DNA from 3 places in the Streptomyces sp. NPDC059247 genome. Region 1 is predicted to be linked to each of the others. Evidence: riboswitches for the same ligand, from Rfam matches in the RefSeq annotation. Region 1 holds a riboswitch; each other region holds the start of a gene.
What was found. A riboswitch is a leader RNA that binds a small molecule or an ion and turns the genes downstream of it on or off. The one in region 1 is predicted to bind cobalamin.
Positions count from the first base shown of each region.

Region 1 (10,255 bases):
GAGTTCCTCGTCCCGCGGGCTCAGCCCGTGCGGGAGATCCACGGTGCCGCCGTCGAAGATGAACGCGATCTGGTCGTCCCACGGTCCGTGCGAAGCGACCCAGTCGACGACCAGAAGCCCGTGCAAGGTGACCTCCAGGCCCAGTTCCTCGCGCAGTTCGCGGCCCACCGCCTCCTCCGGCGGCTCGTTCGCCTCGACCATCCCGCCCGGGAGGTCCCACCCCTGCTTGTAGGTGGGGTTCACGACCAGCACCCGCCCGGCCGAATCCCTCAGCAGCACGTCGGCCGCGACCCGCTTGCGGGCCTGGTTGGCGTTGCCCTCGGCGAGGTGGGCGTCCCAGACGTCGGGGTCGTCGGGCGTGGGCGTGGGGCTCATCATGCGCGTGCGCCTTCCCCGGGGGAGAGGATGTCCGCCAGCAGCAGCGTTCTCACCCGCCGAGCGTCGTCGAATCTCACCAGGTAGTCCTGAACGGGCGCGTAACCCTTGTGCGGCTCCAAAAGTCGGCGCAATCCGTCGAGTTGACGGATGAAGCGGACGGACCCGAGGGTGGAGCTGGTGCCGAGCAGGTCGTGGCCCACGCTGAGGGCGGCGTCGAGGTCGCCTCTGCGGAGAAGGATGTCCACGAGTGTGATCCGGCTGAGCGCGAGCGACCGCGTACGGTCCGCGCCCCGCAGCCTCACGGCTTCCTCGGCGCTGGCGAGGGCTTCCGTGTACTCGCCGAGGTCGCGCAGGGCCATGGCCGCCTCGCCGGCCATACGACCGGCGTCGAACGGACTGAGCCACGGGTGGACGGAGTCGGCGGAGGCGTCGAGAGCGCGGCGCGCCAGTCCGAGGGCGTGGGCAGCGGCGGCACGCTGACGTCCGGCGGCCAGGGCACGGGCCCGCATGGTGTGCAGCCGAGCCGTGAGAGAGGGAATTCCCGGCCCCCGGCCGACGAGGTCGAGACCCGTACGCGCCCAGAGCACCGCACCCGGCACGTCACCGGTCTGGAGCGCGAGGTGGCTTCTCGACGCGGTGATGTGCGCGGCCAACGGGAGGTCACCGGAGGTGCGGGCCAGGGGCAGGGCGCGGGTGAAGTGCTGTTCGGCGAGGGTGTCGTGGCCCGAGTCGTGCGCCATCCACCCGGCCATTTCGGTCAGGGCCCCGGCGGCGGCGAACACCTGGGGCCGACCGTCCTCGACGAGGCGTGCGGCCACATGTTCACTGAGGTGACGTACGACAGCCCCGTACAGGCGCCCGCCGCCGGTCTGCCGGTCAGCACTTCGGAAGGCGTCCATGGCCGCGAGGTCGTCCCCGTGCGGCGCCCGCTGCGGGCGGAACTCGGCGACGGCGGGTTCCCAGGAGCGTCGGGCCAGCCCGAGCAGATGGCCGGGAAGACGGAAGGCGTCGGCGATCTGCTCGAAGAGGCTCAGTCTCTCGACCCGGCTCTTGCCGTTCATGTAGTCGTAGAGCCGCCCCTGGGTGATGTCGACGACCGCCGCGATGCGCCGGGTGCTGACCCCCCGGTGGTTGAGCAACCGGAAGAGGGTCCCCATGTCGCGCTCGGCGCAGGCCGCGAGTAACCGGGGGTCGTCGAGAAGCCCCGCGACGACCTCGCGCGGGTCCTGCGTGTGGCGGTTCATCGATCCGTCCTCCCTGCCGGGCGCTGCTCGGATGCTACGGGCCGCAACCGTGGCGTGACTCCGTCTCGGGGTCACCTTCCGGGGTCACCTCGGTGGCCGCCCGCGCCGTTGACTGGCCGCACACCGTCCGGGTGCGGGCCGCTGCACCGGGTTCCCCCACCGGCCCGGACGGCTGTCGAGTCCATCGATGGCAGGAGCAAGGCGATGACCACCCTCCCCCGCCGCACGCCCGGCGCCACCGGGCACAGGCACGCGGACCCGGAACCACGGTTCGGCACGCCGAGCCGTGAGCTGCGCAAGCGGGCGGCCGGGGGCTGGGAGAGATTCATGCGGCGCTTCGCCGACGAACGGCCCGACGAGGAGAGTGGGACGTGAACGCCGCCGACCACTCCGGGTACGAGCGGCACCCGCTGCTGAACCAGAGGGTCCGCGACACCGCGAGCCGGGGTGAGGGCGAGTTGATGGCGGTCACGCACGAGCTGCACAGCGACGGTCGCGTCGTCCGCGTCGCCCACGTCCGCCCGGCCAATGGCGTCGAGTGGTCCACCGCCCTCGACAACCTCCGCCCGGCCCGGTGAGCCCGTTCTCACTCGGGTGGCGCCGACGCCCGCCGCTCGGCTGATCCCGCTGCCGACGGGGAGCCCTGGACTTGACGAGACGTAGCGTCTTGCCAAACGCGCTCCCGTCTCGTACTCTCAGTGAAGCGAGACGACCCGTCTCGTCTTGCTTCATCGACTGAAGGGATCCCGCCCTTGTTCCATGTCCGACTCACCGACGTCAGCAGGCACCACGACCGTCCCGGTGGCGGGTACCGGACCGTGTTCGACCGGGTCTCCCTCGTGCTCCGGGCCGGTGAGCGGCTCGGGGTCGTCGGGGACAACGGGGCCGGGAAGTCCACCCTGCTCCGGCTGCTCGCCGGGCTCGAAGCCCCCGACGCGGGGGCCGTGACCGTCGAGGTCCCCGGGGGAGTCGGCCATCTCGCCCAGACCCGGGACCTGCCCCCGGACGCCACCGTCGGTGACGCCGTCGACCACGCCCTCGCGGAGGTGCGGGAGCTGGAGCGGGCGATCCGCGCCGCCGAGGCGGCGCTCGCCCGGACCGGGGACCTCGCCGGATACGCCGGGCTGCTCGCCGCGTACGAGGCCAGGGGCGGCGCCGGGGCCGACCGGCAGGTCGAGACCGTGCTGCGCCGCCTCGGCGGGGACGGCCCGCTCGACCGCGCCCGGCCGCTCGCCGCGCTCTCCGGCGGACAGCGCTCCCGGCTCGCGCTCGCCGCCGTCCTGGCCGCCGGACCCGAGCTGCTGCTGCTCGACGAACCCACCAACGACCTCGACGACCGGGCCGTGGCCTGGCTGGAGGAGCGGCTGCGCGCCCACCGGGGCACGGTCGTCGCCGTCTCCCACGACCGGGCCTTCCTCGACCGGGTCACCACCGGTGTCCTGGAGGTGGACGAGGACCGCAGGACCGTGCGCCGGTACGGCGACGGCTACCCCGGCTATCTCGCCGGGCGCGCCGCCGAACGGGCCCGCAGACAGCGGGAGCACGAGGAGTGGAAGCGGGAGCTGGCCCGCCACCGGGCCCTCGCCGACACCCACATCGACCGTTTCTCCGCGATCCCCCGCAAGGCCCCGGCCTCGTTCAGCGGGGCGGGCGCCTTCCGGGCCCGGTCACGGGCGCACGGCGCCATGAGCCGCATCCGGGCCGCCAGGGAACGGCTCGCCCGGCTCACCGGAGCGCCCGTGCCCGCGCCGCCGCCACCGCTGGCGTTCCGCGCCGAACTCCTGGGCGGGGGCGCGTCCGTGGACCTCGCCGGAGTACGGATCGAGGGGCGGCTGCGGCTGGACGCCCTCCGTCTGGAGCCGGGCGAACGGCTCCTGGTGACCGGGCCGAACGGCGCCGGGAAGAGCACCCTGCTGAAGCTCCTCGCGGGCGAACTCGCCCCGGACGGGGGCACGGTGACCACGCGCACGGAGCACGGGCCCGCGCGGACCGGGCTGCTCCGGCAGGAGACGGACCCGCCCACCGACCCCCGTACGGTGGACGAGTCCTTCGGGGAGGACCGTACGGACGAACTGCTCGCCCTCGGCCTGTTCTCCGCCCGCGACCTGACGACCCCGGTCCGGCACCTGTCCACCGGACAGCGCCGCAAGCTGGAACTGGCCCGGCTCGTCACCCGGCCCGCCGATCTGCTCCTCCTCGACGAGCCGACCAACCATCTGGCCCCGGCGCTCGTGGAGGAACTGGAGGCCGCGCTCGTCCCGTACCGGGGCACGCTGGTCGTCGTCAGCCACGACCGGCGGCTGCGGGCGGGCTTCCGGGGCCGTGTCCTCGAACTGGCCCCGGCCCCGGCGACGGCCCCGGCCGTCTAGTCGTCGGACGCCCCCTCCAGGTCGCCCTCCGTCTCCAGGAAGACCTGGCGCAGGGCGGCCAGGGTCTCCGCGTCCGGCTTCTCCCACATGCCGCGCGACTCGGCTTCGAGGAGGCGCTCCGCGATGCCGTGCAGGGCCCACGGGTTGGCCTCCTTCAGGAAGGCCTGGTTCGCCGGGTCGAGGACGTACTCCTGGGCGAGCTTGTCGTACATCCAGTCCGCGACCACGCCCGTCGTGGCGTCGTACCCGAAGAGGTAGTCGACGGTCGCCGCCAGCTCGAACGCGCCCTTGTAGCCGTGGCGGCGCATCGCCTCGATCCAGCGCGGGTTGACCACCCGCGCCCGGAACACCCGGGACGTCTCCTCGACGAGCGTGCGGGTGCGGACCGTCTCCGGGCGGGTCGAGTCCCCGATGTACGCCTCCGGGGCGGTGCCCTTGAGCGCGCGGACGGTCGCCACCATGCCGCCGTGGTACTGGAAGTAGTCGTCGGAGTCCGCGATGTCGTGCTCACGGGTGTCCGTGTTCTTCGCGGCCACCGCGATCCGCTTGTACGCGGTCTCCATCTCGGCCCGCGCCGGGCGCCCTTCGAGCCCGCGCCCGTACGCGTACCCGCCCCACACCGTGTACACCTCGGCGAGGTCGGCGTCCGTGCGCCAGTCGCGGGAGTCGATCAGCTGGAGGATGCCCGCGCCGTACGTGCCCGGCCGGGAGCCGAAGATACGGGTGGTGGCGCGCCGCTCGTCGCCGTGCTCCGCGAGGTCGGCCTGGGTGTGCGCCCGCACGTGGTTGTCCTCGGCGGACTCGTCCTCCAGCCCCGCGACCAGCCGTACGGCGTCGTCGAGGAGCCCGATGACGTGCGGGAACGCGTCCCGGAAGAAGCCGGAGATGCGCAGGGTGACATCGACGCGCGGGCGGCCCAGCTCGGCGAGCGGGATCGGTTCGAGACCGTTCACCCGGCGGGACGCCTCGTCCCACAGCGGCCGGACGCCCAGCAGGGCCAGCGCCTCGGCCACGTCGTCGCCCGAAGTGCGCATCGCGCTCGTGCCCCACAGGGAGAGGCCCACCGAGGTCGGCCAGGAGCCGTTGTCGGTCCGGTAGCGCTCCAGGAGCGAGTCCGCGAGCGCCTGCCCGGTCTCCCAGGCCAGCCGGGACGGCACCGCCTTCGGGTCGACCGAGTAGAAGTTGCGGCCGGTCGGCAGGACGTTGACCAGACCGCGCAGCGGCGAACCGGAGGGACCGGCCGGGACGAAGCCGCCGTCCAGGGCGTGCACGGCGTGGGTGAGTTCGTCGGTGGTGGCGGCCAGGCGCGGCACGACCTGCTCGCAGGCGAACCGCAGCACCGCGTGGACGTCGGGGCCGTACGCGGCGGCCACCGGGGCGACCGCGTCCACGGACCAGTCCGCCGCCTCCATCGCCTCGACCAGCTCGCGGGCCTTCGCCTCCGCCTCGTCGGCGGTCGTCCGGGTCGCGGCCGACTCGTCCAGGCCCAGCGCCTCCCGCAGACCGGGCAGCGCCTGCGTGCCGCCCCAGATCTGCCGGGCCCGCAGGATGGACAGGACCAGGTTGACCCGGGCCTCACCGGCCGGGGCGCCGCCCAGGACGTGCAGACCGTCACGGATCTGGGCGTCCTTGACCTCGCACAGCCAGCCGTCGACGTGCAGCAGGAAGTCGTCGAAGCCGTCGTCCCCGGGACGCTCCTCCAGACCGAGGTCGTGGTCGAGCCGGGCCGCCTGGATCAGCGTCCAGATCTGGGCGCGGATCGCGGGCAGCTTCGCCGGGTCCATGGAGGAGATCTGCGCGTACTCGTCGAGGAGCTGCTCCAGGCGCGCGATGTCGCCGTAGGAGTCGGCGCGGGCCATCGGCGGCACCAGGTGGTCGACGAGCGTGGCGTGCGCCCGCCGCTTGGCCTGGGTGCCCTCGCCGGGGTCGTTGACGAGGAACGGGTAGACCAGCGGCAGGTCGCCGAGGGCCGCGTCGGGGCCGCAGGCGGCCGACAGGCCCGCGTTCTTGCCGGGCAGCCACTCCAGGTTGCCGTGCTTGCCCAGGTGGACCATGGCGTCGGCGCCGAAGCCGCCGTCGTCCGCGCGGGCCGCGATCCACCGGTACGCCGCCAGGTAGTGGTGCGAGGGCGGCAGGTCAGGGTCGTGGTAGATCGCGATCGGGTTCTCGCCGAAGCCGCGCGGCGGCTGGATCAGGACGAGGAGGTTCCCGCGCCGCAGCGCGGCGAGGACGATGTCGCCCTCCGGGTTGCGGGAGCGGTCGACGAACATCTCGCCGGGGGCGGGCCCCCAGTGCTCCTCGACGCTCTCGCGCAGCCCGGCGGGGAGCTCCGCGTACCACCGCCGGTAGTCGGCGGCCGGGATGCGGACCGGGTTCTTCGCCAACTGCTCCTCGGTCAGCCAGTCCTGGTCGTGGCCGCCCGCCTCGATGAGCGCGTAGATCAGCTCGTCGCCGTCGCCGGAGACCAGACCGGGCAGCTCGTCGGCGGGCCCGAAGTCGTACCCCTCGGCGATCAGACGGCGCAGCAGGGAGACGGCGGAGGCGGGGGTGTCGAGGCCGACCGCGTTGCCGATGCGGGAGTGCTTCGTCGGGTACGCGGAGAGGACGAGCGCCAGCCTCTTGTCGGCGTTCGGGATGTGCCGCAGCCGGGCGTGCCGTACGGCGGTCCCGGCGACCCGGGCCGCCCGCTCGGGGTCGGCGACGTACGAGGGCAGTCCGTCCTCGTCGATCTCCTTGAAGGAGAACGGGACGGTGATGAGCCGCCCGTCGAACTCGGGGACGGCGACCTGGCTCGCCGCGTCCAGCGGCGACAGGCCCTCGTCGCTCTCCTCCCACGCGGCGCGCGAGGAGGTCAGGCAGAGCGCCTGGAGGATCGGCACGTCGAGCCCGGCCAGCGCGCCCGCGTCCCAGGCCTCCTCGTCGCCGCCCGCCTGCGCCTCGGCCGGCTTGGTGCCGCCCGCCGCGAGGACCGTGGTGACGATCGCGTCGGCGGTGCGCAGCCGGTCGAGCAGCTCCGGCTCGGGGGCCCGCAGGGACGCCACGTACAGCGGGAGGGCCTGTGCGCCCGCGTCCTCGACCGCCGCGCACAGGGCGTCGACGAAGCCGGTGTTCCCGCTCATGTGGTGGGCGCGGTAGTAGAGCACCGCGACGGTCGGGCCGTCCGTCGTACGGGCGGTCCGCTCCAGCGGGCCCCAGGTGGGGGCCCCGGCCGGGGCCTCGAAGCCGTGGCCGGTGAGCAGGACGGTGTCGGAGAGGAAGCGGGCGAGCTGCTCCAGGTTCGCCGGGCCGCCGTGCGCGAGATAGGCGTGGGCCTCGGTGGCGACGCCGACGGGGACGGTGGACGCCTCCATCAGCTGGGCGTCGGGGGCCTGTTCGCCGCTGAGGACGACCACCGGCAGTCCGGCGGCGCGGACCGCGTCCAGGCCCTCCTGCCAGGAGCGGAGCCCGCCCAGGAGGCGGACGACGACGAGGTCGGCGCCCTCCAGGAGACCGGGCAGATCGGCCAGCGGGAGCCGGGCGGGGTTGGCGAAGCGGTACTCCACCGGTCCGCCGGCCGCGCGGGCACTGAGCAGGTCGGTGTCGGAGTGCGACAGCAGCAGGAGCATGGCTACGCAGGCCTTCCTCGGGGTGGTCCGCGCCCCGGGTGGTCGTGTGGACGGCGGGAGTTCCTGGCTCGCCCTCCCGATCGTGCCGGGCGGGCTCACAGTGGCGGGACCGCGCCGGAATCGCACCGGGCTTCCTCCCCGGGGTCCTGGGACCCCATGCCGTCTGCATAGTAGAACGTGCCGTCGGCGGGCCGGGCCCGGCGTCGCAGTCGCCCGGATCACACCCGGGGGCCGCCCGGTCCCCCGTCGGTATGCTCGCCGCCATGCCGCCCACCCCGCTCCCGCCGCCCGCGCCGGGCGCGCCCCGCACCCGGGACCGCGGCGACGCGTGCCCGGGAGCGCTGCGCCTGCACTCCGCCGACGACGGCGGTCTCGCCCGACTCCGGCTCCCCGGGGGCCGTCTGACCGCCCCTCAGGTGGAGGTCCTGGCGGCGGCGGCGGAGGACCTGGGCGACGGCCGGATCAGCGTCACCTCGCGCGGCAACGCGGAGCTGCGCGGCCTCCCGGACGACTGCGGGTCCGCGCTCGCCGACCGGCTCGCCCCGGCGGGCCTGCTGCCCTCCCCCCGGCACGAACGCGTCCGCAACATCGTCGCCTCGCCCACCGCGGGACTCGACGGACTCGGCCACGGCGACGTGCAGTTGTGGGCCCGCGCGCTGGACCGCGCCCTGTGCGCCGAGCCCCGCGCGGTGGCGCTCTCCGGCCGCTTCCTGTTCGTCCTGGACGACGGGCGCGGAGACGTCGCCGGACTCGGCGGCGATGTGACCTTGGTCGCAGCGCCCGGCGGCACCGCCCTGCTGCGGCTGGGCCCCCGGACCTTCAGGACCGGCGCCGCCGACGCCGTCCCGGCGGCCCTGGCCGCCGCCCTCGCCTTCCTCGACGCCGCCGACGCCGCCGGGACCGGGGCCTGGCGCCCCCGGGAACTGCCCGAGGCGCACGCACCGGACTGGGCCGGAGCACTGGCCCGCGCCGGGATCGCCGCCGGGCCCGTCTCCGTACCCCCGCCGCCGGTGTCACCGCCGCCCCCGCCGGGCGAGCTGCCCGGCGGCACTCCGCACGTCCTCGCCCCGCTGGGCAGGCTCACCGCCGCCCAACTGCGGGCCCTGCTGCCCGCCGACGAGGTCCGGCTCACGCCCTGGCGCGGCGCGGTCGTCGTCGGCGCGGGCCCCGGGCGGCTGCCCGCGCTCGCCGCGCACGGCCTGATCACCCGGCCCGGCGCGCCCGGCGCCGGGGTCACCGTCTGCACCGGACGGCCCGGCTGCGCCAAGTCCCTCGCCGATGTGCGGGCCGACGCGCTCGCCGCGCCCCCGGGCCCGCTGCCGGTGCACTACTCCGGCTGCGCCCGGCGCTGCGGGCACCCGCACGGCGCCCGTACCGAAGCCGTCGCCACCGGTGACGACACCTACCTGGTGGACGGCGTCCCCACCCCCCGCGCCGCCCTGTCCGAGGCCGTCGCGGCGGCCCGCCACCCGGCGACCCACACGAGATGAGCGAGAGCACCACGATGTTCGACTACGAGAAGGACGGGGCGGAGATCTACCGCCGGTCCTTTGCCACGATCCGCGCCGAGGCGGACCTCTCGGGCCTGCCCGCCGACATCGCCCAGGTCGCGGTGCGCATGATCCACGCCTGCGGGATGACCGACCTCGTCCAGGACATCGCGTACTCCCCGGACGTCGTCACCCGCGCCCGCGCCGCGCTGCGCGCCGGGGCGCCGATCCTCTGCGACGCCCAGATGGTCGCCAGCGGCGTCACCCGCAAGCGGCTGCCCGCCGACAACGAGGTGATCTGCGCGCTCTCCGACCCGGCCGTGCCGGGCCTCGCCGCCGAACTTGGCACCACCCGCTCCGCCGCCGCCCTCGAACTGTGGCGGGACCGCCTCGAAGGCTCCGTCGTCGCCATCGGCAACGCGCCCACCGCCCTCTTCCACCTCCTGGAGATGGTCGCGAAGGGCGGGCCCCGCCCGGCCGCCGTCCTCGGCATACCCGTCGGGTTCATCGGCGCCGCCGAGTCCAAGGACGCCCTCGCCGCCCAGGACCTGGGCCTCGACTACCTCGTCGTCCGGGGCAGGCGCGGCGGCAGCGCCATGACGGCCGCCGCCCTCAACGCCCTCGCCCACGAAGCGGAGATCCAGGCATGAGCACCGCACCGCGCACCCCGGGCAGGCTGTACGGGGTCGGGCTCGGGCCCGGCGACCCGGAGCTGATGACGCTGGCCGCCGTGCGGGCCATCGGGGAGGCCGACGTCGTCGCCTACCACTCGGCCCGCCACGGCCGGTCCATCGCCCGCTCCATCGCCGCCGCGCACCTGCGCGAGGACCACGTCGAGGAGCGGCTGATGTACCCGCTCACCGTGGAGACCACCGACCACCCCGGCGGCTACCGGGGCGCCCTGGACGACTTCTACGAGGAGGCCGCCGCCCGGCTCGCCGCCCACCTCGACGCGGGCCGCACCGTCGCCGTGCTCGCCGAGGGCGACCCCCTCTTCTACGGCTCCTACCAGCACATGCACAAGCGGCTCGCGGACCGCTACGACACCACCGTCATCCCCGGCGTCACCTCCGTCAGCGCCGCCGCCGCCCGGCTCGGCGAGCCGCTGTGCGAGGCCGAGGAAGTCCTCACGATCATCCCCGGCACCCTCCCCGAGGACGAGCTGACGG
Region 1 covers NZ_JBHYZW010000002.1:402,024-412,278, reverse strand. Annotated here, with positions in the region: gene ACFXGN_RS05770 (NUDIX domain-containing protein) at 1-375, opposite strand, end outside; gene ACFXGN_RS05765 (XRE family transcriptional regulator) at 375-1,622, opposite strand; gene ACFXGN_RS05760 (hypothetical protein) at 1,827-1,997, shown strand; gene ACFXGN_RS05755 (hypothetical protein) at 1,994-2,200, shown strand; gene ACFXGN_RS05750 (ABC-F family ATP-binding cassette domain-containing protein) at 2,366-3,991, shown strand; gene cobN (cobaltochelatase subunit CobN) at 3,988-7,596, opposite strand; cobalamin riboswitch at 7,631-7,775, opposite strand; gene ACFXGN_RS05740 (cobalamin biosynthesis protein CobG) at 7,848-9,086, shown strand; gene ACFXGN_RS05735 (precorrin-8X methylmutase) at 9,101-9,736, shown strand; gene ACFXGN_RS05730 (precorrin-2 C(20)-methyltransferase) at 9,733-10,255, shown strand, end outside.

Region 2 (10,255 bases), on a different contig from region 1:
AGCGCCTCGGCAAGCTCGCCGGGCACCTCGTCGGCCACCCCGCCTGAGGGAGGCACCCGCAGGTCCCCGCGCCCGTGAGGAGAAGGCCCGCCGCGAGAAGGGGGCGAACCACGGCCGCGGGACCGGCGGGGGGCCGACCCACCGGGCGGGCGGCCCCCGCCCGCACCGGCCCGACCGGGTGCGCCGCCCGGACGGAACCGGCCCCGCCGAAGCGAACCACCCCGCCCCCGCCCCGCCCCACGGGGCGAGGACCGCCCCGCCCGGACCGACACGGGCCGCCCGCCGGACCCGGGCACCTCGCCCCGTCCGGACCGACCCTGGCCGCCCGCCCCGGTCGGCCCCACCGGACCCGGGCACCTCGCCCCGGCCGACCCGCCCGGGGCGGCCCCCGCCCTCCCCCGGGCGGGCCGCCCCCTCCCCCGTACCCCTGGAGGCATCGTGATCCCGCACCCCGCTCATCAACCCCCCGCTCCCGCACGGGCGTTCGTCTCCGGTGCGCCGGGGACGGGTGCGCTGGCCGAGCACGTCATCGCCACCCGGCAGGGCTCCTGGTGGACCGACCGTCCGGCGCGTCCTCGGGTCGTCGCCGTCACCTGCGGCGGCCACGCCCTCCTGGCCGGTGACCCGACCGCGCTCGTCCCTGCGGACCTGGCGCCGCTGGCCGGTCACCACGTGGAGGCGTCGGCGCGGTTCCTGCCGGTGCTCGCCGCCGCGTTCGACCGCCTGCACCCCTGGGACCGGATGCTGTACGTGCACCGCGAGCCCGGGATGGCGCCGCGCCTGCCGCGCGGGGTGACGGTCCGTCGGCTGGCGGCCGGGGACGCCCGCGCACTCGTCGCGGGCGCCCCCGACCTCGACCGCGTCCACGCGACCTGGGGCGGCCCGGCCGCGCTCGCCGCCTCGGGGCACGCCTGGGCGGCCTTCCGCAAGGGCCGGGTCCTCGCCGTGGCGTGCGCCCGGTTCACCGGGAGCCGGTACGAGGACGTGGCCTGCGCCACCGCCCCCGGGGAGCGGCGGCAGCACCTCGGCCTCGCCTGTGTCGAGGGCCTGACCGCCGATGTCGCCGCGCGCGGGCACACCGCGACCTGGAGCTGCTCGCGGGAGAACCGGGCGAGCCGTCTGCTCGGCTGGTCGGCCGGTTTCCGGCTGGTCCGGGAGTACGTCCACCACTCGACCGGGCCCTTCACCGCCACCACCGTCAGCGGGGCGTCAAATCTGCCCGCCGCCGCGTAAACACCGCGTTGCCCCGGGCCGGTCGGGGTGCTCCGGGGTCCTAGCGTCGGCGCCATGCAGCCTCCCGTCCGTACCCCCGCTCCCGGCCCCGCCCCCGTACCCGGTGCCTCCTCCGGCGTCCTGCACGACAGGGGATGGCCGGGCGAGGCCCGTGCGGCGGCCGTCTGCGCGGGCCTTCTGCTGGGGACGTCCCTGGGCGTCGACGCCGGGGCGTACGGGCTGCCGCTGTCCCACGCCCTCGGCTGGATCACGCTGTCGGCGCTGCTGTTCGTGGTCCTGCTGCCCGCCCGGGTCAGCCTGGCGCCGGGGCTGCTGACGGTCCGGGGGCCGTGGGTCACCAGGACGGTCCGCACCGACCGGCTCACGGCGGTCGCGTGGCCGACGGGCACCGCCCGGCGGCTGCGGCTGCGCGACGGGGAGGGCGTGTGGGCCGAGGTGGACCTGCGGGTCCTCCTGGACAATCCGGTCCTGTGGCTGAGGATCGAGTCCGCCGCGCTGGCGGCCCGGAGGCGGGGGACCCTGGCCCACGGGACGGCCGACCTGGCACGGCTCGCGCTCCGCGTCGACACCGAGACGACCCGCTCCGTCCTGAGGGCCTCGGGTCTGGGGTAGCGCCGGTCCGGCCGTGCGCAGGTCCGCCGGACAGGCGGGCCGGTCGGCCGCTGCTCGGCGGGGTCTCCGGAGAGAAGCCGGTCCCCGCCGTGGCCATGGCGGCGGGATCCGTCCCGGCTCCGCACCGGTCCTGCGGGGGCGTCCGCCCTCGCTCGCCCGGACCGCCCCGTGGTGGACGGCACGTAGGCTGGCGCGTGCAGCTGGTTCGCCCCGTCCGCCAGACGGGGGCGTCGCAAGAGGGAACCCGGTGGGAATCCGGGACTGCCCCGCAGCGGTGAGCGGGAACGACCGCCGTCATTACGCACTGGGTCCGAGACCGGACCTGGGAAGCGACGGCCACTAGGTGAACTCCCCCACGGGAGAACGCGCCCGCGAGTCCGAAGACCTGCCCGCTGTCCGCGCCCCGGACACCCCGTGCGCGCGGAACCGCCGAGCCGCGACTCGCGAAGGAGAGTTGACGTGGCAGATCCCGCCGTCACCGGCCTTGCCGCAGATCCCACCGACACCAGCCCCGCCCGTACTCCCGTTCCCCGTACGGAGAAGACCCCGGACGACTCCCGGGTGGTCCTCGCCCACATCATGAGCGACCACGACACCAATCTGTACGGCACCATCCACGGCGGGGTGATGATGAAGCTCATCGACGACGCCGCCGCGGCCTCCGCAGGGCGGCACGCCGGCGGGCCCGCCGTGACCGCGTCCGTCGACCGGATGACGTTCCTTGCCCCCGTACGGGCCGGGGACCTGCTGAGCGTGGAAGCCGGGCTCGAACGGGCCGGACGGACCTCCATGACCGTCGGCGTGCGGGTGACCGCCGAACGCTGGAACGACTCCGGTCCCGTCACCGAAGTGGCCACGGCCTTCCTCACCTTCGTGGCGATCGACGCGGACGGCGGTCCGCGTCCCGTGCCCGCCCTCGTCACGGCGCTGCCCGGCCTGTCCTGAGGGGGACGGGGCCGCCGTTCCTCCGGGGACCGCGGCCCCGTGCCGCACGGACCGGGTCAGGAACGTCCGGGATACGGATCAGGACAGGACCGTCCGGGATTCGGACAACATCCGGCGCACGCCCGGCGCGCCCCGTACCCTGGCGCGTGCAGCTGGTTCGCCCCGTCCGCCAGACGGGGGCGTCGCAAGAGGGAACCCGGTGGGAATCCGGGACTGCCCCGCAGCGGTGAGCGGGAACGACCGCCGTCATACGCACTGGATCCGAGACCGGACCTGGGAAGCGACGGCCACTAGGTGAACTCCCCCAGGGAGAACGCGCCCGCGAGTCCGAAGACCTGCCCGTTGCCCGCACGCGGACGATTCCGCGCGCGGTCATCCGGTGACCTCGAGGGCGGGTCGGCGACCATACGGGCGGACAGCCGTGCCATGCCGTGCACGCGCGCGTCCCTCCGTTTCCGGTCACTCCTTCCGTGTCTCGTCAGGTCTCCGGACCTCAGGGATCCATCTCGTGAAGGAGATCTCCGTGACCACGAAGTCAGCGGCCCCGGCCGCGCGCGCCACCGTGTACGGCTACCCCCGGCAGGGCCGTGACCGTGAACTCAAGAAGGCGGTCGAGGGCTACTGGAAGGGCCGGGTCACCGCCGACGCCCTGCACGCCACCGCCGCGGGACTGCGCCGGGCGAACTGGCTCGAACTCTCCGGGGCGGGCATCGCCGAGGTGCCGACCGGTGACTTCTCGTTCTACGACCACGTCCTGGACACCACCGTGATGGTGGGCGCGGTCCCCGCCCGGCACCGGGACGCCGTGGCCGCCGACGCCACCGACGGCTACTTCGCCATGGCCCGCGGCACCCAGGACGTCGCCCCGCTGGAGATGACCAAGTGGTTCGACACCAACTACCACTACCTGGTGCCCGAGCTGGGGCCCGACACCGTCTTCGTCGCGGACTCCGGCAAGCAGGTCGCGGAGCTGCGGGAGGCCCTCGCCCTGGGTCTGACCGCTCGTCCCGTCCTGGTCGGACCGGTCACCTACCTGCTCCTCGCCAAGCCCGCCCCCGGGGTGGCCGAGGACTTCCAGCCGCTGACCCTCCTGGACCGGCTCCTGCCCGTGTACGCCGAGGTCCTCGCGGACCTGCGCGCGGCGGGCGCGGAATGGGTGCAGCTCGACGAGCCCGCCCTCGTGCAGGACCGCACGCCCGCCGACCTGAACACCGCCGCCCGCGCCTACCGTGACCTCGGCGCCGTCGAGGACCGGCCGAAGATCCTCGTCGCCTCCTACTTCGACCGGCTCGGCGACGCCCTCCCGGTCCTCGCCAAGGCGCCCGTGGAGGGGCTCGCCCTGGACTTCACCGGGCCCGCCGCCGCCAATCTGGCCGGACTCGCCGCCGTCGGCGGTCTGCCGGGGAAGCGGCTCGTCGCGGGCGTGGTCGACGGCCGCAACGTCTGGGCCGACGACCTGCAGAAGTCCCTCACCACCCTCGGCACCCTCCTCGGTCTCGCGGACCGCGTGGACGTCTCCGCCTCCTGCTCGCTGCTCCACGTGCCGCTCGACGCGACGGCGGAGAAGGACGTCGACCCGCAGATCCTGCGCTGGCTCGCCTTCGCCCGGCAGAAGACCGCCGAGACCGTCACCCTGGCCACGGGCCTCTCCCGGGGCACCGACGCCATCGCCGACGAACTGGCCGCCAACCGTGCCGCGCTCTCCTCCCGCGCCGAGTCCCCCCTCACCCGCGACCCGGCCGTCCGCGCCCGCGTCGGGGCCGTCGCCGACGCGGACGGCCGCCGCTCCCGGCCCTATCCGGAGCGGGCCGCCGCCCAGCGGGCGCACCTCGGCCTGCCGCCGCTGCCGACCACCACCATCGGGTCCTTCCCGCAGACCACCGAACTGCGCACCGCCCGCGCGGATCTGCGCGCGGGCTCGCTCGACGCGGCGGGCTACGAGGAGCGGATCAAGGCCGAGATCCGGGAGGTGATCGCCTTCCAGGAGAAGACCGGCGTCGACGTCCTCGTCCACGGCGAGCCCGAACGCAACGACATGGTGCAGTACTTCGCCGAGCAGCTCGACGGCTATCTGGCCACCCGGCACGGCTGGGTGCAGTCGTACGGCACCCGGTACGTCCGGCCGCCGATCCTCGCCGGTGACATCTCCCGTCCGAAGCCGATGACGGTGCGCTGGACCGCGTACGCCCAGTCCCTCACCGCCAAGCCGGTCAAGGGGATGCTCACCGGCCCGGTCACGATGCTCGCCTGGTCGTTCGTCCGCGACGACCAGCCGCTCGCCGAGACCGCGCGCCAGGTGGCGCTCGCCCTGCGCGACGAGGTGAACGACCTGGAGGCCGCCGGGACCTCCGTCATCCAGGTCGACGAGCCCGCGCTGCGCGAGACCCTGCCGCTGCGGGCGGCCGACCACCCGGCCTATCTGGCCTGGGCCACCGAGGCGTTCCGGCTCACCACCGCCGGGGTGCGGCCGGACACCCAGATCCACACCCACATGTGCTACGCCGAGTTCGGCGACATCGTCCAGGCCATCGACGACCTCGACGCCGACGTCATCAGCCTGGAGGCGGCCCGCTCCCACATGCAGGTGGCCCGGGAGCTGGCCGCCCACGGCTACCCCCGGGAGGCGGGACCGGGCGTCTGGGACATCCACTCCCCGCGCGTCCCCTCCGCCGAGGAGGCGACGGCCCTGCTGCGCGAGGGGCTCGAGGCCATTCCCGCCGACAGGCTCTGGGTCAACCCCGACTGCGGTCTGAAGACCCGTGGCTGGCCCGAGACCCGGACCTCCCTGGAGAACCTCGTCGCCGCCGCCCGCACCCTCCGCGAGGAACTGCCCGCCACCTGACCCGCCCCCGCGCGTCGGCCGCCCGGGACGACACCCGTCCCGGGCGGCCGACGCCGCTCGCGGCCCCTGCCCGCACGGGGCAGCGGATGGCGGGTGCCGCCGGGCGCGGGCCGGGACGCCGTCCGGACGGGTCCTGACGGCCCCCGGCGGGCCGCCCGTCCCGTACCGCCGTCAGAGCCGTGTGAAGACTCCTCCGGTTCCCGGTCCGTCCGGGCCCTCCCGGCCCTACAGTCACCCCCATGAGCCGAACCGACGGACGGATGCGTGCCGACCACCGGGTGCGCCGCTTCTCGACCGCGCTCGCCACGGGCGCCGTCGTCGTCAGCGCCCTCGGGGCGACGGCCGGGAGCATGTGGCTGCTCGGGGCCGGTGCCTGGCTCCTCATCTCGGCCGTCCTGCTGGAACTCGTGTACCGCCCCTGACCTCGGCCGTTCCCGGTGTCCGCCGGGCCTTGGGGCCCGCCGGTCCCGGCGTCCCGGCGTCCCGCGTCCCGCGCGTCCACGGCCTCAGGCCCGTACCGGCCGGTCGTCGTCGAGCGCCGCCGCCGCCTGGGCCGCCAGGTCCACGGCGACCAGACGGGCCTCCAGGGAGGGCGGTACGGCTCCGGGGGCCGGGGTCAGCAGGAAGCGGCCCTGGTAGCGGCCGTGGGCGACGGCGCGGAGTTCCGTCGCGCCGTCCGGCCAGCCCTGGAGTTCCAGGTCCCAGACCCAGCCGTCCACCCGCACGCTCCCGTCGGGTTCGAGCCGGGGCGGGCGGCCGGTGAGCGTGCCGTACTCGAAGCGGCAGTCACGGAGTTCGAGGATCTCGGCCAGTTCCGCGCGGACCCGCCGTACGACGTCGTCGGAGGACGTGCTGAGGCTGGCCAGCCGGGCCGTGCCGTGCAGACGTTCCAGGTGGGAGGCGTCCGTGGCGGCGACCCGGCCCAGGGTCCGGCCGCGCGCGGCCAGCTGGGAGACGATCAGTCCGACGGCGAGCAGCAGCAGGGCGGTGACGAGGTCGGCCCGGTCCTGGATGTGGAAGCTCTGGTACGGCCGGGTGTGGAAGAAGTCGAACCAGAGGGCGGCCGAGAGCGCGGCGAGGGCCCCGGCGGGCCGGTTGCCGAGCGCCGACACCGCGACCACCACGACGACGAGCACGAGGGCGGTGTTGGTGGGGGTGACGCTCCCGCGCAGCGGGAGCAGCAGGAGCGCCGCCACGAACGGGGCGACGGCTCCGGCGACGACCGCGAGCGCGTCTCGGACGGTGAACCTCATGACCCACCTCGCAGGACCGGACGACCGCCCCCTGTGTCCAGCCTCCGCCCGGCGCGGTACGGGGGGCACCGGGCGGAGGGGTCCTTGACGCGTTCCTGATGTGCGCGGGCGGCGGGCGCCCCGGCGTCAGCAGCGGAAGCGGAGCCTGCACACGGCGGCGTCGGTGTCGCGTCGCACGGCGTGGGCGACGACCGCCCCGCGCCGGTTCTGCAGGATGCGCTGCCAGCGCCGCTCCGGTTCGGCCTCCGGTACGAGGACGGTGACGCGGAGGTCGGGCCGGGCGGCGCTCAGCTCCCGTACGTACGCGGTGATCGGCCGGCCGAGCGTACGGCGTTCCGAGGTGAGCCGGACCAGGGCGACGCCCGGGTTCCACAGCTCCCAGTCGCGTTCCAGGGCCTCGGTCCTGGCGAGGTCCTCGGGGTCGGCGTGGCAGACGGTGACCGCGCGGACCTCGTCGCCGAGGGAGACGGCGGCGGTCAGGGCCTCGCTGGTGAGCCGGTTCAGGTCGGAGACCGGGACGACGACGAAGGAACGGGCGCGGTGCGGCGGCTCCGGTGTCCGGCCGACGCCGAGACGTTCGTCGATCTTGCCGTAGGCCCGGTGCACCGCCTCGAAGGCGAGGACGAGGGCGGGCAGGGCGATCACGATCAGCCAGGCGCCGTCGTGGAACTTGGTGACGGTGACGACGATCGCCGAGACGCCGGTGAGCAGCGCGCCGAGGCCGTTGAGCAGGGCCTTGCCCCACTGTCCCGCGGCCCGCCAGTGGAGCACCATGCCGGTCTGGGCGATCGTGAAGCCGACGAACACGCCGATCGCGAACAGGGGCACGAGGGTGTTGGTGTCGCCGCCGGAGAAGACGAGCAGGGCGGCCGAGACGAGCGCGAGCCAGACGACGCCGTGCCGGTGCACCTGCCGGTCGGCCTTGAGGCCGAAGACGTGCGGGACGTGGTCGTCGCGGGCGAGGAGCTTGAGGAGGACGGGCAGTCCGCCGAAGGAGGTGTTCGCGGAGAGGGCGAGCAGCACCATGGTGGCGAACTGGACGACGTAGAAGGCCGCGTTGTGTCCGAAGGAGGCGTCGGCGAGCTGGGCGAGGACGGTGACGCCCTCGACGGGCTGGAGGCCGAAGCGGGAGATCAGGACGGACAGGCCGATCAGCATCACGCCGAGGAGCGCGCCGAGCGCGACCTCGGCGCGGCGGGCGCGGCGGGCGGCCGGGGCGCGGAAGGACGGTACGGCGTTGGCGATGGCCTCGACGCCGGTGAGGGCCGAGCAGCCGGACGCGAAGGCCTTGAGCAGGAGCAGCGCGCCGACGGTGGTGGCGTTGTCGGCGAGTACGGAGGGGTGGCCCGTGGACGCCTCGGTGGAGAGCGGGCCGTCCCGGAAGAGGCCCACGGCCACCATGGTGAGGATCGCGCCGATGAACACGGCCGTCGGGACGATGAACGCGCGGGCCGAGTCGACGATGCCGCGCAGGTTCACCCCCGTGACCAGGACGAGGACGCCGAGGCAGATCCACAGGCGGTCGCCGTACAGCCCGGGGAAGGCGGAGGTCAGGGCGGCGACCCCGGCGGTGACGGCGACGGCCACGTTGAGGACGTAGTCGAGGACCAGGGAACCCGCCGCGACCAGGCCGGTGCGGCGGCCCAGGTGGGCCTTGGCGACGGCGTAGGAGCCGCCGCCGTCGGGGAAGGCGGCGATGACCTGCCGGTACGAGGCGACGAGCACGGCGAGCAGGGCGGCGATGGCGAGGGTGACGGGCAGGGTGAAGCCGAGTCCGTGGGCTCCGGCGGCGGCGAGGACCAGGACGATGGCCTCGGGACCGTACGCCACCGAGGCCATCGCGTCGAGGGAGAGCGCGGCGAGTCCGGTGACGGCCGTCAGCTTGTGGCGCGCGCCGGGATCGGGGGGTTCGTCCGGGGCGGCGGAAACGCCGTTCTCGGTGGTCAGGGCGGTCATGCCGACGGGCTCCATTCATGTGCGGGTCCGCTCAGACTGGGGGCCGCCGGAGCCGCCGCCGCTCGGCGCTGGCGCGTTCTTGGCGCGGGACGGGGTTCTTTTCACGGGTTCTTGACGGGGGCCGCCCCGCGCGGGCGGCGGGCCGAGGCCCGCGCGGGTGACAGACAGGGCCTCGCCCGGGTGGCGGACGGGGCCCGCGCGGGTGGCGGGCGGGGGCGGCCCAGGTGACAGACGGGGCCTCGCCCCGGGTGGCGGGCCCGTACGGGCCGGACGAAGGGCGCGAGCCGGGGAAGGGCGATATCAAGCCAGCACGGGCGATGTCCGGGCGCGCCACGGACAGGTACCGGAGGCCGTCGCGCGGACCGCCACGGACGAGCCGCACGAGGCTCCCCGTACAGGCACCATAGGCCGCCACAGCGATGCCGACGGACGCCGTGCGCGGCCATCGCGCACCCGCCGCCGCGCACCCCTCCCCGCCCGTACGGCGCCCCGGGCGCGCGTCCGGATCTCGCGGGCGGCCCGGCCCGGCCGGGAGCCCGGCGCCGGGCCGGTGTGAGGCATCCAACCCTCCATCAGGGGATCTTGACGCATCCCTGACGCCGACGGCCGGGCCGGTGCCTCCGGGGCTGCTTACGCTGACTCGGCCGTCCGTGCGATGGCCCTGAGCCGTCCCCTGGATGGCCGGAATCCGCCCCTCTTCGCGCACCATCCAGGAGTACCCCATGGCCGCCACGAACGACACGCGCACGCGCCCCGGGCGATTGCGCGCGTGGATGCTGGAGGGGCTCTCCGACATGGGCCGGGGCAAGCCCTCCAAACCCGCCCCGCCCGCCCCGGACGCCGGGCACCGGGGGCAGCGCTGGTGGCGGGTGATGTGCCTGACGGGCGTCGACTACTTCTCGACCCTCGGCTACCAGCCCGGCATCGCCGCCCTCGCCGCCGGGCTGCTCTCCCCCGTCGCCACGGTCGTCCTCGTCCTGGTGACGCTCGCGGGCGCGCTGCCGGTCTACCGGCGGGTGGCCGAGGAGAGCCCGCACGGCGAGGGGTCGATCGCGATGCTGTCGCGGCTGCTGTCGTTCTGGAAGGGCAAGCTGTTCGTCCTGACCCTGCTGGGCTTCGCGGCGACCGACTTCCTGATCACGATCACCCTGTCCGCCGCGGACGCCTCCACCCACCTGGTGGAGAACCCGCATCTGGCGGAGTCGCTGCACGACAAGCAGCTGATCATCACCATGGTCCTGATCGCGCTGCTCGGCGCGGTCTTCCTCAAGGGCTTCCTGGAGGCCATCGGGGTGGCCGTCGTCCTGGTCGGGGCCTATCTCGCCCTGAACGCCGTCGTCGTGGTGACCGGTCTGTGGCGCGTCCTCACCGAGGGCCATGTCGTCACCGACTGGTCGGCGGCGCTGACCCAGGA
Region 2 covers NZ_JBHYZW010000034.1:18,207-28,461, reverse strand. Annotated here, with positions in the region: gene ACFXGN_RS31385 (SDR family NAD(P)-dependent oxidoreductase) at 1-47, shown strand, start outside; gene ACFXGN_RS31380 (GNAT family N-acetyltransferase) at 439-1,233, shown strand; gene ACFXGN_RS31375 (hypothetical protein) at 1,288-1,845, shown strand; cobalamin riboswitch at 2,080-2,232, shown strand; gene ACFXGN_RS31370 (acyl-CoA thioesterase) at 2,305-2,790, shown strand; cobalamin riboswitch at 2,977-3,127, shown strand; gene metE (5-methyltetrahydropteroyltriglutamate--homocysteine S-methyltransferase) at 3,314-5,632, shown strand; gene ACFXGN_RS31360 (hypothetical protein) at 5,872-6,054, shown strand; gene ACFXGN_RS31355 (DUF4118 domain-containing protein) at 6,139-6,885, opposite strand; gene ACFXGN_RS31350 (APC family permease) at 7,012-8,841, opposite strand; gene ACFXGN_RS31345 (amino acid transporter) at 9,564-10,255, shown strand, end outside.
Region 2: linked by a shared signal. The riboswitch ahead of metE (5-methyltetrahydropteroyltriglutamate--homocysteine S-methyltransferase) and the one ahead of cobN (cobaltochelatase subunit CobN) in region 1 are both predicted to bind cobalamin.

Region 3 (10,255 bases), on a different contig from region 1:
TGACCGCCAACCAGGTGGTGCTCGCCTGGGCGGCGGGCGGTGAGCTGCCGGTCCTGCCGGTGATCGGGGCGAGTTCGACGGCCCAGCTGGACGAGTCGCTGGGTGCGGTGGGGCTGCGGCTCGACGCGGAGCTGAGGAAGCGGCTCGACGATGTCGACTGAGCGGGGTGCCGTGTCGGTGCAGGAGTTCGCGGCGCGCCACCGGGTGTCCTTCGGGGTGGTGTGGCTGCTGGTGCTGCTGCTCGGCGGGGCGACGGCGGTGGCCGGGCTCGGCCGGCTCGACCAGTCGTTCACGGCGTCGGGCGGACCGGGGCACCGGGCGAACCAGGCGGTCCAGGAGCGGTACGGGAACGGGGCGGCCGTCGCCCCGCTGGTGGCCGTCGCGAGCTGGCCCGGGGGCGTGGACGTGCGCGCCTCCGGGGCGGCCGTGAGGTTCGGGGCCGCCGTGGAGCGGGCGGCGGGCCGGGGGGCGCGGACGGTCTCGTTCGCGTCCACCGGTGACGCGGGTTTCCTCGGGGCGGACGGCCGGACCGTGTACGCGCTGGTGTATCCGGGGGCCGGGAAGCCGGACCTGGCGGGGCTCGCCGTCGTCGAGGAGACGGCGGTGGCGCTGCGGGCGGGGCTGCGGGCGGCGCTGCCGGAGGCCGGGGTCGAGGTGACGGGCGTCCTGCCGCTCCAGCACGACAGCGCGCTCGTGGGGCCGGGGCCGGTGGCCCTGGTGGTGAAGGCGGGGTGCGCGGTGGGGTTGCTCCTGCTGTTGTTCCTGGTGTTCCGTTCGCCGCTGGGGGTCCTGGCGCCGCTGCTGCTCGCGGCGGTGACGTCGGTGGGGGCGCTGCTCCTGGTGGAGGCGGCGGCCGGGTTCACCGAGGTCAGTTTTGTCGTGGTGTATCTGGTGCCGGTGACGGCGCTGGTGCTCTCGGTGCACCGGTGGGCGCGGCCCACGGGTCCGGCCGCCGCCCGGTCGGCGGTGGTGGCGGGTGCCGCGGGCGCGGCGGCCTGTGGGGTGCTCGTCCTCTTCCCGGCCGGTTTTCTGCGGTCGGTGGGGCTCGGGGGCCTGGCGGTGTGGGTGGTGGGCACGGCGGTGACGCTGACGCTGGCGCCGGTGCTCGCGTCGATGGGGCGCGGGGCCCCGGCGCGGGGTGCGGCCCCGGGGCGGCCGTGGAGTGCGGTGCCCGTGGGGTCCCCGGCCGTGAGGTCCTCTGCCATGGGTGTCGCGCCGGGCGCGGGCCCGGTGGCCGTCCGGTGGAGGGCGTTCGCCGCCGGTGCGGTCGGGCTGGTCCTGCTCTTCCTGTTCGCGGGGGCCGCCGCGCAGCTGCGGGTGGGCAATCCGGAGGCGCGTTCCCTGGTGGCCGCTGGTCCGGCGCGGGACGGGCTGGACCGGCTCGTGGCGGCCGGGGTGCCGTCGGGGGTGCTCAACCCCTTGGAGGTGCTGGTCCCGGAGGGCGGGGACGCGGCGGCGGTGGCCGAGCGGGCGGCCCGGGTGCCGGGGGTGCTGCTGGCGGCGGCGCCGTCGGCCGGGGAGTGGCGCCGTGGCGGTACGGCGCTCGTGGTGGTGGTCCCGGCCGGGGAGCCGATGACGGCGGCGGGCGCGGCGACGGTGTCGGCGCTGCGGTCGGCGCTCGGCGACGGGCCGGTACTGGTCGGTGGTTCGGGTGTGGTGGACCACGATCTGGTGGACGGGGTGTACTGGCTGCTTCCGTACGCGGTCCCGGCGGCGGCGCTCGCGGCCTTCGGGGTGCTCGCCGCGTTCGGATCGGTCGGTGCCGCCGCCCGCGCGGTGCCGGTGGCGGTGCTGGCCTCGGTCGCCCCGGCGGGTGCGCTGGCGCTCCTGTGGCAGGAGGGTCCGGCGGGGACGGGCGCGGTGACGGGGTGGGTTCCGCTCGTGGTGGGCGGGTTCGCCTTCTGTGTGTCGCTGGACCGTTCGGTGGCGTCGGCGGCGGGCGGTCCGGAACGGGCGGGTCCGGTGGCGGCGGCGGCGGGGGCGCTGGCGGTGCTCGCGGTCGGGGTCGGCCCGCAGGTGGAACTGGCGCTGCTGGTCTCGGGTTTCGCCATGGCCGCGGTCCTCGACGCGCTGTCCGGGCGATGGTCCGTGGGGAAGCCACGCGTACCGGGTCCGGCAACCCTGACTTCCCCCTTATTGGTCTAGACCTAGAACCCCTCCCCCGCTTAGCATCGACGACCGCGATCACTAAGACGACCGATCGCGCGACGGACCGTGACGAGGGGGAGACAAGAATGCTGGAGGCGCTCGGAATACAGGAGTCGACGGAGGACGTCTATCGCCTGCTCCTGGAGCGACCGGACTTCGACGTGACAGAGATGGCGGCCCATCTGGACCGCCCCGAACCCCAGGTCCGCGAGGCGCTCGCCTGCCTCGCGGACCTCAAGCTCGTCCTGATGGACGACTGCTCCGGCGAGGTCGAACCCTTCAACCCCGACATCGGCTTCTCCTTCCTGCTCTCCCGCGCCGAGGCCGAACTGAGCAGGCGCAGACGCCAGGTGGAACAGGCCGGGCGGGCCGTGGCGGGCATCCTCGCCTCGTACACCGACCACACCGAGACCGGCGCCCGGCACGACCTCGTGGACCGCATCACCGGCCTCGACCAGGTCCGCGACCGCCTGGAGGACCTCGCCGCGAACGCCCGTACCGAATGCCTCTCGCTGCTGCCCGGCGGGGCCCAGCTCCCCGACACCATGGACGCGAGCCAGCCGCTCGACCAGCTCGCCCTGGAACGCGGGGTGAAGATCCGGTCGATCTACCAGGAGAGCTTCCGCAACGACCCGCCCACCGCCGAGTACGTCCGCTGGTACTGCGACCTGGGCGGCGAGGCGCGGACCGTGCCCGTGGTCCCGATGCTCATGGTGATCGTGGACCGTGAGGCGGCGCTCGTCCCGGTCGACCCCCAGGACGGCCGCGCGGGCGCCCTGGAGGTCCGCAGTCCCGGTCTGGTGCACGCGCTCGTGGTGCTCTTCGACCGGTTGTGGGAGGCGGGCACCCCCTTCGGCGAGGCCCCCCGCCGCGACGAGCACGCGCTCTCCCCGCAGGAGCGGGAGCTGCTCATGCTGCTGGGGATCGGCTGCACGGACGACATCGCCGCCCGGCGCCTCGGGGTGTCGCTGCGGACCGTGCGCCGGATGAGTTCCGACCTGATGAACCGGCTCGGCGCCCGCAGCCGTTTCGAGGCGGGCGTCCGCGCCAGCAAGGAGGGCTGGCTCTGAACCCCGGCCCCCGTGACGGCCCTTGCCCGGCCCGGGGGCCACCGCACCCGGCCGCCACGGAGTCCCTTCCGTTATACGGACAGGGGTTCCGTGGGGCCGGAGGCGTCCCCTAGATTTCCCCAGCACTTGTCGAGGTGATCAGCGAGGGGACGGAATCGCCATGCCGGAAGAGACACAAGGGAAACAACCGACCATCACCCCCCTGCGGGTGGTGATCGCGCTCTGCCTGATCGCGCCGTTCGTGGCGATGCTCTGGGTGGGGTCCTACGCGAAGACCGAACCCCTGCTCGGGGGCATCCCGTTCTTCTACTGGTACCAGATGCTCTGGGTGATCGTCTCGACCGCGCTCACCATGATCGCGTACAAGCTGTGGCAGAACGACCAGCGCGCCCGCAAGGGGGGTGACGCGCGATGAAGGACGGCGTGAACGGCGTCGCGCTCGCCGTCTTCATCTTCTTCTTCGTGGCCGTCACGGTCATGGGCTTCCTCGCCGCGCGCTGGCGCAAGGCCGAGGACGAGAACAGCCTCGACGAATGGGGCCTGGGCGGGCGCTCGTTCGGCACCTGGGTCACCTGGTTCCTGCTGGGCGGCGACCTCTACACCGCGTACACCTTCGTCGCCGTCCCGGCGGCCATCTACGCGGCGGGCGCGGCCGGTTTCTTCGCCGTCCCGTACACGATCCTGGTCTACCCGCTGATCTTCACCTTCCTGCCGCGCCTCTGGTCGGTCTCGCACAAGCACGGGTACGTCACCACCTCGGACTTCGTGCGCGGACGCTTCGGTTCCAAGGGGCTCTCCCTGGCGGTGGCGGTCACCGGCATCCTCGCCACCATGCCGTACATCGCGCTCCAGCTCGTCGGCATCCAGGCCGTCCTGGACGTGATGGGCCTCGGCGGCGGCGAGACCACCCACTGGTTCGTCAAGGACCTGCCGCTGCTCATCGCCTTCGGCGTCCTCGCCGCGTACACCTACTCCTCCGGGCTGCGCGCCCCCGCGCTGATCGCCTTCGTCAAGGACACCCTGATCTACCTCGTCATCGCGGTGGCGATCATCTACATCCCGATCAAGCTGGGCGGCTTCGACGAGATCTTCGCCAGGGCGGGCGAGGCGTACGCGCAGACCAACCCGGCCACCGACAAGCCGCGCGGCACGCTGGTGCCCGGCGAGGCGGGCCAGTGGACGTACGCGACGCTCGCGCTCGGCTCGGCGCTCGCGCTCTTCATGTACCCGCACTCCATCACGGCGACGCTGTCGTCGAAGAGCCGCGAGGTCATCCGCCGCAACACCACCATCCTGCCGCTGTACTCGCTGATGCTGGGCCTGCTCGCGCTGCTCGGCTTCATGGCCATCGCCGCGGGCATCCAGGTGAAGAACGGCCAGCTCGCCATCCCGCAGCTCTTCGAGACGATGTTCCCCGACTGGTTCGCGGGCGTCGCGTTCGCCGCCATCGGCATCGGCGCGCTCGTCCCGGCCGCGATCATGTCCATCGCCGCCGCCAACCTCTTCACCCGCAACATCTACAAGGACTTCATCAGACCGGACGCGACCCCCGCCCAGGAGACCAAGATCTCCAAGCTGGTCTCCCTCCTGGTCAAGGTCGGCGCCCTCGCCTTCGTCCTCACCATGGACAAGACGGTCGCGATCAACTTCCAGCTGCTCGGCGGCATCTGGATCCTGCAGACCTTCCCGGCCCTGGTCGGCGGCCTGTTCACCCGCTGGTTCCACCGCTGGGCCCTGCTCGGGGGCTGGGCCGTCGGCATGGTCTACGGCACGGTCGCCGCGTACGGCGTCGCCAGCCCCACCCAGAAGCACTTCGGCGGCTCCTCCGCGGAGATACCCGGCATCGGCGAGATCGGCTACATCGGCCTCACCGCCTTCGTCCTCAACCTCCTCGTGACCGTGGTCCTCACCTTCGTCCTCAAGGCCCTCAAGGCCCCCGACGGCGTCGACGAGACCTCCCCGGGCGACTACACGGCCGACGCGGGCGACCGCGGCGTCAAGGACCTCCCGCCGGTCGGCGCCGGAGGCCACTGACCGGAAACCATTGACCGGAGGCCATCGACCGGAAGCAACTGACCGGAAGCCATCGACCGGAGGCCACCGACCCGCCGCCGCGCCCGAGGGGCCCGGGACTCCCGCGAGGGAACCCGGGCCCCTCCCCCGTGCCCCCGGGGAGGCACACTGCCTCCATGGACTTCACGATCAGGGCGGTACGGCCCGAGGAACACGCGGAGCTCGGCGACCTCACCGGGCTGACCTATCTGAACGACGGGCTGCTGCTGCACGGCGAGGACGACTTCTATCTGGACGTGCTCCGCGACACCGCCCGGCGGGCCCGCGAGGCCGAGGTCCTCGTCGCCGTCGACGCCGACGGCCGGATCGTCGGCGGAGTGACCTTCGCCCCCGGCGGCACCCCCTGGGCGGACATCGCCGTCGCGGGCGAGGCCGAGTTCCGGATGCTCGTGGTCGCCCCGGACGCCCGGGGCAGGGGCGTCGGCGAGGCCCTCGTCCGGGCCTGCGCCGACCGGGCGCGGGCCCTCCCCGGATGCGTCCGGCTGGTGCTCTCCACGGCCGACCTCATGGTCTCCGCCCACCGGATCTACGAACGGATGGGCTTCGTCCGCACCCCCGAACGGGACTGGGCGCCGGTCTCCGACCACCTCCTGCGCACCTACGCCCTGGAGTTCTGAGGCCACGGCGCGACACAACATGTGGGGGGTGCCGCAAGCGGCGCCCCCCACATGTATGCTCGTGCTCGCTGTCGACGCAGGGGAATCCGGCGCGAATCCGGAACTGTCCCGCAACGGTGTGCTTCGTACGGATACGACGTCCGCACGACGTGAGTCCGAAGACCTGCCGGCAGTGCGCCCGGTCCGTCCGTTCCGGGTGCCACAGACGTCCGGGCCTCGCGGAATGGGCCGGTGGACGCGGCGCCTCCGGCCTGCCCGGAAAGCCGTCCGCCCGCCTTCCCGCCGCGGCCCCGAGCCGAGCGAGGGAGAGCCCCCACGTGACCATCGCGCCCGCCCATCCGGCGTCCGCCGAGGCTTCCGCGATCGAGAGCGACGCCCCCGGGACCGTACTGCTGCGGACCCTGACCGCCCTCACCGCCGACCTCCCCGACACCGACCCCGGCAAGGTCGCCGCCGCCGCGCTCCGCGGTCGCAGCGCCGCCGCGGACGAGGCGGAGCTGCGCGAGCTGGCCACCGAGGCGGCTGCCGGGCTGATCGCCGAGGACCCCGCGTACTCCCGGCTCGCCGCCCGGCTCCTGACGATCACCATCGCCGACGAGGCCGCCTCCCAGGGTTCCGTCGCCTTCTCCGCGTCCGTGGCCGTCGGCCACCGCGAGGGCCTGATCGCCGACCGCACCGCCGACCTCGTCGCCGCCCACGCCGACCGGCTCGACGCGACGATCGACCCGGCGGGCGACGACCGCTTCGGCTACTTCGGCCTGCGGACCCTCTACTCGCGCTACCTGCTGCGCCACCCGATCACCCGCAAGGTGATCGAGACCCCCCAGCACTTCATGCTGCGCGTGGCCTGCGGTCTCGCCGAGGACGACGGCTCCCGCGCCCTCGACGAGGTCGCGGCCCTCTACGGTCTGATGAGCCGCCTCGACTACCTGCCGTCCTCCCCGACGCTCTTCAACTCCGGCACCCGCCACCCGCAGATGTCCTCCTGCTACCTCCTGGACTCCCCCCAGGACGAGCTGGACTCCATCTACGACCGCTACCACCAGGTGGCGCGGCTCTCCAAGCACGCGGGTGGCATCGGCCTCTCGTACTCCCGCATCCGCGCCCGGGGCTCGCTGATCCGCGGCACCAACGGGCACTCCAACGGCATCGTGCCGTTCCTGAAGACCCTCGACGCCTCCGTCGCCGCCGTGAACCAGGGCGGTCGCCGCAAGGGCGCCGCCGCCGTCTACCTGGAGACCTGGCACGCCGACATCGAGGAGTTCCTGGAGCTCCGCGACAACACCGGCGAGGACCAGCGCCGCACCCACAACCTGAACCTGGCGCACTGGATCCCGGACGAGTTCATGCGCCGGGTCAACGCGGACGCCGAGTGGTCGCTGTTCTCCCCGGCGGACGTGCCCGAGCTGGTCGACCTGTGGGGCGAGGAGTTCGACGCCGCCTACCGCAAGGCCGAGGCGGCGGGCCTGGCCCGCAAGACCATGCCCGCCCGTGACCTGTACGGCCGGATGATGCGGACCCTGGCCCAGACCGGCAACGGCTGGATGACCTTCAAGGACGCCTCGAACCGGACGGCCAACCAGACCGCCCTGCCCGGTCACACCGTCCACTCCTCCAACCTCTGCACGGAGATCCTGGAGGTCACCGACGACGGCGAGACCGCCGTCTGCAACCTCGGCTCGGTCAACCTCGGCTCGTTCGTCGCCGACGGCGGCATCGACTGGGAGCGGCTGGACGCCACCGTCCGCACGGCCGTCACCTTCCTCGACCGGGTCGTCGACATCAACTTCTACCCGACCGAGCAGGCGGGCCGCTCCAACGCCCGCTGGCGGCCGGTGGGCCTGGGCGCGATGGGCCTCCAGGACGTCTTCTTCCAGCTGAAGCTGCCGTTCGACTCCCCCGAGGCCCGCGCGCTCTCCACCCGGATCGCCGAGCGGATCATGCTCGCCGCGTACGAGGCGTCCGCCGACCTCGCCGAGCGCAACGGTCCGGTCCCCGCCTGGGAGGCCACCCGTACCGCCCGGGGCGTGCTGCACCCGGACCACTACGACGTGGAGCTGAACTGGCCGGAGCGCTGGACGGCGCTGCGCGCGCGGATCGCCGCCACCGGGATGCGCAACAGCCTCCTCCTCGCCATCGCGCCGACCGCGACCATCGCGTCGATCGCCGGTGTCTACGAGTGCATCGAGCCGCAGGTCTCCAACCTGTTCAAGCGCGAGACGCTGTCCGGCGAGTTCCTCCAGGTCAACTCGTACCTGGTCACCGAGCTGAAGAAGCTCGGCGTGTGGGACGCGCAGACCCGTGAGGCGCTGCGCGACTCCAACGGCTCGATCGCCGACTTCACCTGGGTCCCGGCCGAGGTGCGCGAGCTGTACCGCACCGCCTGGGAGATCCCGCAGCGCGGTCTGATCGACATGGCCGCCGCCCGGACCCCGTTCCTGGACCAGTCGCAGTCGCTGAACCTGTTCCTGGAGACGCCCACCATCGGCAAGCTGTCGTCGATGTACGCGTACGCCTGGAAGCAGGGTCTGAAGACCACGTACTACCTGCGTTCGCGCCCGGCGACCCGGATCGCCCGCGCCGCCCAGGCGTCGGCCGCCGCCCCGGCCACCATCCCCGTCCAGCAGGCCGCCGACCCCGACGCGGTCGCCTGCTCCCTGGAAAACCCCGAGTCCTGCGAGGCCTGCCAGTGATGAGCACCGACGAACAGAAGAACCTCCTCGACCCGGGCTTCGAGCTGACCCTCCGCCCGATGCGCTACCCCGACTTCTACGAGCGCTACCGGGACGCGATCAAGAACACCTGGACCGTCGAGGAGGTCGACCTCCACTCGGACGTCGCCGACCTCGCCAAGCTCACCCCCGGTGAGCAGCACATGATCGGCCGTCTGGTCGCCTTCTTCGCGACCGGCGACTCGATCGTGTCGAACAACCTGGTCCTGACGCTGTACAAGCACATCAACTCCCCCGAGGCGCGGCTCTACCTCTCGCGCCAGCTCTTCGAGGAGGCCGTGCACGTCCAGTTCTACCTGACCCTCCTGGACACGTACCTGCCCGACCCGGCGGACCGCGCGGCGGCCTTCGACGCGGTGGAAGAGATCCCCTCCATCCGCGAGAAGGCTCAGTTCTGCTTCAAGTGGATGGACTCGGTCGAGAAGATCGACCGGCTGGAGACGGCCGCCGACCGCCGCCGCTTCCTGCTGAACCTGATCTGCTTCGCCGCGTGCATCGAGGGCCTGTTCTTCTACGGCGCCTTCGCGTACGTGTACTGGTTCCGGTCCCGCGGTCTGCTGCACGGCCTGGCCACCGGCACCAACTGGGTGTTCCGCGACGAGACGATGCACATGAACTTCGCCTTCGAGGTCGTGGACACCGTCCGCAAGGAGGAGCCGGAGCTCTTCGACGACGCGCTCCAGCAGCAGGTCACGGACATGCTGAGGGAGGCCGTCGAGGCGGAGCTGCAGTTCGGCCGCGACCTGTGCGGCGAGGGCCTGCCCGGCATGAACACCGAGTCGATGCGCGAGTACCTCCAGTGCGTCGCCGACCAGCGCCTCCAGCGCCTGGGCTTCCCCCCGGTCTACGGCTCCGAGAACCCGTTCGCCTTCATGGAACTCCAGGGCGTCCAGGAACTCACCAACTTCTTCGAACGCCGCCCGTCCGCCTACCAGGTCGCGGTCGAGGGCTCGGTGGACCTGGACGAGGACTTCTAGCCCGGTCCTCGAGATACGTGAAAGGGCCCCGCACTCCGAAGAGCGCGGGGCCTTTCGCGTACCGTCGCGTCACTCCGGTGTGAACGCGTACTGCAGTTCGTAGAGGTGCCCAGCTTTGACCATGACGGTGGCCTCGATGGGGCGTTCGTCGTCGCTGTAGACGACACGGAGCGTTCGGAGCACGGGGAGGTCGCTCGGCAGCTTCAAGGCCTGGTACTGATCCTGGGTGGGGACGCGCGCCGATACCCGGTCGACGCTGAGCCGGGGCGGGAAACCCAGACCGGCGAGAAGTGTCGGGGTGCCGCCCTTGATCTTGCGCTTCTCCATGAGAGGCGTGGAGCGGGCGATGTCCAAGGGGTAATAGGACATGACGAGTTCGGCGGGCTCGTCGTCGATCGAGAGCACCTGGCGGCGCAGCAGTGCCGTTCCGCCGTTCTCCAGGCCCAGGACTGCGGAGACGTCGGCGGGCGGCCTCGCCTCGGCCACCTCCAGCAGGGTGCTCTGCGGACGTGCGCCGAGCAGCGCCGCTTCGGTGAGCCATCGGTACGGTTCCCCGGCGGCGACCGGGGCCATGAAGGCGGAAGGGCGTACGGTCCGCTGGCGGTGTTCCCTGACGGTGACCGCCGCCCCGGCGCGGC
Region 3 covers NZ_JBHYZW010000004.1:350,912-361,166, forward strand. Annotated here, with positions in the region: gene ACFXGN_RS11455 (aldo/keto reductase) at 1-161, shown strand, start outside; gene ACFXGN_RS11460 (hypothetical protein) at 151-2,145, shown strand; gene ACFXGN_RS11465 (LuxR C-terminal-related transcriptional regulator) at 2,235-3,218, shown strand; gene ACFXGN_RS11470 (DUF3311 domain-containing protein) at 3,379-3,633, shown strand; gene mctP (monocarboxylate uptake permease MctP) at 3,630-5,252, shown strand; gene ACFXGN_RS11480 (GNAT family N-acetyltransferase) at 5,408-5,908, shown strand; cobalamin riboswitch at 5,957-6,094, shown strand; gene ACFXGN_RS11485 (ribonucleoside-diphosphate reductase subunit alpha) at 6,226-8,601, shown strand; gene ACFXGN_RS11490 (ribonucleotide-diphosphate reductase subunit beta) at 8,601-9,617, shown strand; gene ACFXGN_RS11495 (GntR family transcriptional regulator) at 9,687-10,255, opposite strand, start outside.
Region 3: linked by a shared signal. The riboswitch ahead of ACFXGN_RS11485 (ribonucleoside-diphosphate reductase subunit alpha) and the one ahead of cobN (cobaltochelatase subunit CobN) in region 1 are both predicted to bind cobalamin.